Nodosilinea sp. FACHB-141: one gene and its partner. Each later gene encodes a partner of the first gene's protein in a complex. Links are inferred from orthologs where the notes say so. Each region holds a gene or a part of one and is shown on either strand. Other genes may lie near its edges.

Region 1 (3,133 bases):
TACTGATTTAGGTCGCGCACGTCGATACTGCACTGTACTTGCCCTGGCACAATGTTGTCAGCATTGGGCCACACTTGCAGAGCACCCACCGTAGCCACCTGCTGGGCGGGGGGGCGCTTGCCCAAACGGTTTACCACCAGAACTACCTGAGCTGCTGCTACTAGAGCATCCTGACGCTGATCCATAGGGGTGGTGCCAGCGTGGTTGGGCCGCCCAGTGATGTGGATTTGGTAGCGCTGCATACCCACTATGCCCTGCACTACGCCAATTTGTTTCTGAGCTGTTTCTAACACTCCTCCCTGTTCAACGTGGAGTTCGACAAAGGCACAGATATCATCACGAGTGCGCTGGGAGAGAGAGAGCTGGTCCCAATTTCCCCCGGCGGCGTTGACGCACTCATCGATGGGGCGACCGTCTTTGCGGTGGTAGTCGGCAGCATCGAGCGAGGCAGTGCCGGCCATGGCACGCCCGCCAACCATAGTGTCTTCTTCGTCGGCAAACACAATCACCTCAAAGGGGTGGTCAAGGGTGATGTTGTTTTCTTGAAGGGTGCGGGCTACTTCGATACCCGCTAGCACACCCAGGTTGCCGTCAAATTTGCCGCCACAGGGCACTGTGTCGATATGGGAGCCAGTGGCGATCGCTGGGGCGTTGGTGCGACCATTGCGGCGACCAATCAGGTTACCAGCGGTGTCAATACAGGTACTCAAACCTGCTTCTACCATCCATCGTCGTACCAGCTCGCGGCCCTGAATATCTTCTGAGCTAAAGGCCAGCCGACAAATGCCGCCGTTGCTGAGCTGCCCAATTTGGGCTAGATCGTCAATGCTTTGATTGAGCCGTTTGCCGTTGATGCTAAGGGTTTGTAAGCGAGCCATAGGTATTCAGTTAAAAGGAGTTCAGTGAAGAGATGAAACGTTTGACTCCAGAAAACGTTACAGACCATCATATAACCGTGACGCCTCTGTATACAATAGACTGTATACAGAGACCTGGCAGAGTTCTGTTTAGAGAGAACTTTCTGCGAAACGATAGCTAGAAAGGTCCAATGAAGCCGCAACAGCAACGCTGAGATTTAGCTCGGCGACCTACCGTATCGGAATAGGTGAACCGCTAAGCAATCGGAGCTTTGAACTGGGGGCCACATCAGCCATTTAAGAACTTGGTTCAGCTAACCCTAGCTTGCCCCTAAACAGGCCAGGGTTAGCAGGTATTTAGAACTGTCGCAAAAACCGCAGGTCGCTGGTGTAAAGGCGGCGAATGTCGTCGATTTGGTGCTGAACCATGGCTAGGCGCTCTACCCCTAGTCCTGCCGCGAAGCCGCTGTAAACCTCAGGGTCATAACCGACAGATTTCAGCACGTTGGGGTCGATCATGCCGCAGCCCAGCACCTCTAGCCACTTGCCCTGCCACTCTACATCTACTTCAGCAGAGGGCTCGGTGAATGGGAAAAAGCTGGGCCGAAACCGCACGGGAATCTCGCCGTAGAGCGCTTCTAGAAACACCTTGATGGTGCCTCGCAGGTCAGTGAAGGTAATGTCTGTATCCACTGCGAAGAACTCAATCTGGTGAAACACGGCGGCGTGGGTGGCATCTACTGTGTCGCGGCGATAGCAGCGCCCAATGGCAACGGCCCTCAAGGGCGGCTCATTGGCCTGCATGTAGCGAATTTGAGTGTTGGATGTGTGGGTGCGCATCAGATGGCCATTGGGCAGGTACAACGTGTCCTGCATATCGCGGGCCGGGTGGTCGGGCAGAAAGTTAAGGGCTTCGAAGTTATAGTAGTCAGTCTCAATTTCGGGGCCATCGGCGACGGTATAGCCCAACCCCACAAAAATATCAACGATGCGATCGATGATGCTATTGATGGGGTGAATGCGGCCCTGGGGTTGGAAGATGCCAGGCATAGTGACATCTAAGGTTTCGGTGGCCAGCTGAGCCTCAATGCGAGCGGCTTCTAAAGCACTTTTGCCCTGATCAAGCTGGGTTTGAATGAGTTCTTTAACTTCGTTGGCCAACGCACCAATGCGGGGACGCTCTTCGGCGGAGAGTTTGCCCATGCCCCCCAGCACTTTAGAGAGTTGGCCCTTTTTGCCCAGGTAGCCAATGCGCAGCTGCTCCAGTTCATCTAGGGTGGCGGCGGCGGCGATCGCGCTCCTAGCAGCCTCCTTCATGGCCATTAGGTCGGTTTCGAGCGAGGTGGGTGCGGCGGTCATTCTGCGTGTATGGTGCAACAACAATATAGGGAGGCTAGCCCGGCCAGCTCTGGGCAATACCTTGGCGCTCTAGGCTAGCTTTGGGCTTTGATTATTTTAGTGTGGCGGGGGAACAGTCATGAACATTCTCATCAGCAACGACGACGGTATTTTTGCCCTAGGGATGCGCACCTTAGCCTCTACCCTAGCGGCGGCGGGTCACCGGGTTACCGTGGTGTGCCCCGATCGCGAGCGTTCCGCTACCGGCCATGGGCTCACGATGCACAAGCCAATTCGTGCTGAGATGATCGAGTCGGTGTTCAAAGATGACATTGAAGCCTGGAGTTGCTCTGGCACCCCCGCCGACTGCGTCAAGCTGGCCCTGGGGGCGCTGATGGCAACGCCCCCAGAGGTTGTGGTCTCAGGCATTAACCACGGCGCTAACCTGGGCACCGACGTGGTCTATTCCGGCACAGTGTCGGCGGCGATGGAGGGGGTAATGGAGGGCATTCCAGCGATCGCCGTTAGTCTGACTAGCTTTACCCAGGGCAGCTTCGTCCCCGCTGCCGACTTCATTCGCGATCTGCTAAGCGATCGCGATCGTTTCCCCCTAGAGCGCCCCATGCTGCTCAACGTCAACGTGCCGGCGGTGGCGGCAGCGGAGATCAAAGGGGCCAAGATTACTCGCCAGGGCATTCGCCGCTATTTCGACCAGTTTGAAAAACGCCTCGATCCTCGGGGCAAAACCTACTACTGGCTAGCGGGGGAAGCCGTCGAAGACATCGAGGATCCCTTACCTAACCAAGGCTGGCCTCCCGAATTGACTCAGGCCATGACGGGTATTCCGACCGATGTGCAAGCGATTCGCGATCGCTATATCTCGGTTACGCCGCTGCAATATAACCTGACTGCCGTAGGCGATCTGTTAGATTTAGCCC
Region 2 (3,057 bases), on another replicon or contig:
GTGAAACCCTCGACAACACCTGGGAATCGGCAACTCAATCGGTGAAAGCGTTTACCGTCAGCGGGCTAAAGCTAGCGCTCTGGCTGCTGGCCTTTAGCCCCTATTGGGTGCTGCTGGCAGCAGTGGGCTACGGTGGCTATCGGCTGTGGCACCATCACACCGCACAGCCCGAACCGGCTGAGGCAGACAATGGTTAAGGTCATGCCCTAGTTAGAGCTAACCCCACGTTCCCTAAGCGGAGCCGTTGGGAACACGGGGCGGTGGCATGTCGCTGCTGTAGTTAGCTGCGCAGCGTTACGCCAAACTGCTTCTCCAAGGTGGCGCGCACTTTTTGGTGCACAGGGTCTACCGTTTCATCGGTGAGGGTTTGGTCGGGGGAGCGGTAGACCAGACGAAAGGCCAGGCTGCGTTGCCCCTGGGGGACGCTTTCGCCTCGGTATTCGTCAAATAGGGCGACCGACTCCAGCAGTTTGCCCCCGGCTTTGGTCATGGTTGTCGTCAAGTCAGCGACGGTAACCTCGAGCGGAGCGTAGAAAGCCAGGTCGCGATCGCTGGCCGGAAACGTCGAGTATGCGGCAAACTTCACCGACCTTTGCAGCACTGGCACCAGGCAGGTCTCCAGCGCTGACCAGTTGAGCTGAAACACATACACCTCGGCGGGTAGCTCCCGCTGCTGGCGCAGCTGGGGATGGAGCTGACCAAAACGGCCTAGCTCTAACCGCCCCCGCACCCACAGCGATGCGGTTCGACCGGGGTGAAAGCGCGGGTCGGTGCTGTCGGCGCGGTAGTCAACCGTCAGGCCCAAGCGGCTAAAGACACCGTCGAGAATGCCTTTGGCCTCGTACCAGGTAAGGGGGCGATCTTGACCGCTGGTAACCCACTGACTCGATCGCCCATCACCGCCGACAATGCCGCCCAAGGCCTCAGCCTCATGAATGCCTGTTTCATCCTGCCAAAAAATATGGCCAATCTCAAAGCCATTGAGGGGGCCGTTTCCTTGGTTGAGGTTAAATTCGTAGGCATCGATCAGCCCGTCTACCAGATCCTGGCGCAGGGCAGAATATTCAGGGAAAAGCGGGTTGGCGAGGGTGACCTGGCGATCGCTAACCGGCTTAGTCAGCGAGTAGTGCAGCAACTCCGTCAGCCCAGCCGCCCGAAACGTCTCCCGCAGCTTGCGGCGCAGGGCTGCCTCCACCGACAAAAAGCCGCCGATCGCCTTTTGGGGCAGGGTGTCGGCAAAGTGGTTGTAGCCGTAGAGACGGGCCACTTCTTCAATCAAGTCCACCTCGCGCTCCAGATCGCGGTAGCGATAGGGGGGTACGGTTACGGCCCACACGCCCGTATCATCTGTTGGAGTTACCTGGCAGCCCAAGGTTTCTAGCAGCTTTTGAATGGTCTCAGGCGGCAGGTCTTGGGGCTGGTCACCCAGATTGATCACTTTGCCCAGTAGTTGGGCTACCCGGCTCAGCCGCAGGGTAATCACCCGCTCGGGAATGGCCGTCCCAAGGACAGTGGTGCCGGTGGTCTGGGCAACGACGGTGGCCCCAGCTAGCTCTTGTAGGAGTTGCAGGGCGCGATCGCAGGCCAGCCCCAGCTCTGCCGGGTTCACACCGCGCTCGTAGCGGGCCGAAGCCTCGGTACGCAACCCTTGGCTGCGGGCCGACTTGCGAATCGCCGCCGCGTCAAAAAAGGCGGCCTCTAGCATGATCGCCTGGGTGCCGTCGTGGACCTCAGTGGCTTCACCGCCCATCACCCCCGCCAGGGCCACAGGTTGGTCGTTGGCCGTAATCAATAGAGTCTCGGGCTGAAGCTGACGCTTTTGGCTATCTAGGGTCACTAGGGTTTCGCCGGGCTGAGCGTAGCGAACGCCGAGGTTGAGGGCGTCCCCAGTGGTTAGCAGGCGATCGCGGTCAAAGGCGTGTAGCGGCTGGCCCCACTCCAGCAGCACGTAGTTAGTTACATCCACAACATTATTAATGGGGCGAGTGCCTGCCGCCACCAGCCGCTGCTGCAACCACTGGGGCGAAGGGCCAAGGGCAATGTTCTCCAACACCGTGCCGATGTAGATTGGGCAGGCCTTCTCATCCGGGAGGGCGATCTCCGGAGCCGTGGTGCTTTTCGGTATTGCGGGCGCTTGGGTGATCGGCAGGTGCAGCTCGGCCCCCGTAATTGCCGCCACTTCGCGGGCAATGCCCACCATGCTGAGGGCATCGGCCCGATTAGCTGTCGAAGTGACATCGAGAATTACATCGTCTAGGCCGAGCAGGGGGCGCACATCTTGCCCCAGCTCTAGGCTGTCAGCCGCAAAAATATGGATGCCCTCAGAATCCTTCGCCAACCCCAATTCTGCTAGGGAGCAGATCATGCCCGCTGAGGGCACGCCGCGCAGCTTGCGGGGCTTGATGGTCAAATCTACGACCGGCAAATAGGTGTCAACGGTAGCCACCGCCACATAGATGTCGGCTCGCACGTTGGCAGCCCCGCACACTATAGTTGAACTATCGGCTTGGCCAATGTCGACCACGCATACGCTGAGCTTGTCGGCATCGGGGTGCGGGGTGCGCTCTACCACTCGGCCAACCACCACGCCATCGGCCCAAGTGCGTCTATCTTCAATGTCTTCGACCTCAAACCCGGCCATGGTTAGGGCATCGGCTAGCTCTTCGGCAGAAAGCTGGACATTGACGTATTCATTGAGCCAGTTCAGAGATATGCGCATGGTGGGGCTGTCTTGACCGTTAGAAAATCTAGAATGCTGTGGTTTATTGCCCAAACATTCTACCCCGTGGGCATTGCATCTACCCAAGGGCGCCAGCTCTCTACTGCACACCTGATTCACTATTGAGAATAGGAAGCAAGGGTTTATCGACTTTTCACATTTCCCCTGGATTTTGGGCAGAAGTATATATCCCTGTAGGTGAATGCTATAACCCCTCTCTGAAACAGGGAATAATTGGGGTAATGTGGCATTACCGAGAGGGGCCGGTCCCCATAGCTGCCGCGATCGCAGCCTTAGGGCTGCCCTGTTACTGCCCCGCTGCTGGTTAATTACCGCTT

What was found. Proteins that work in one complex are often made in the same cells at the same time.
Region 2: the proteins of pheS (region 1) and pheT are in contact, whole or in part, in a crystal structure (PDB 6P24), measured with the Escherichia coli proteins. The link is inferred for Nodosilinea sp. FACHB-141 from one-to-one orthologs.

Annotation. Positions count from the first base shown.
Region 1 is NZ_JACJPP010000022.1:122,834-125,966, forward strand. What follows is about bases 216-2,978. They hold pheS (phenylalanine--tRNA ligase subunit alpha), read right to left. Parts: upstream 2,217-2,978; coding sequence 1,215-2,216; downstream 216-1,214. Other genes in these bases: H6F59_RS22910 (Zn-dependent hydrolase), read right to left, coding at 216-878; surE (5'/3'-nucleotidase SurE), read left to right, coding at 2,335-2,978. Outside these bases: more of H6F59_RS22910, read right to left, coding at 1-215; more of surE, read left to right, coding at 2,979-3,133.
Region 2 is NZ_JACJPP010000011.1:185,927-188,983, forward strand. It holds pheT (phenylalanine--tRNA ligase subunit beta), read right to left. Parts: upstream 2,720-3,057; coding sequence 281-2,719; downstream 1-280. Other genes in the region: H6F59_RS09460 (DUF4349 domain-containing protein), read left to right, coding at 1-197.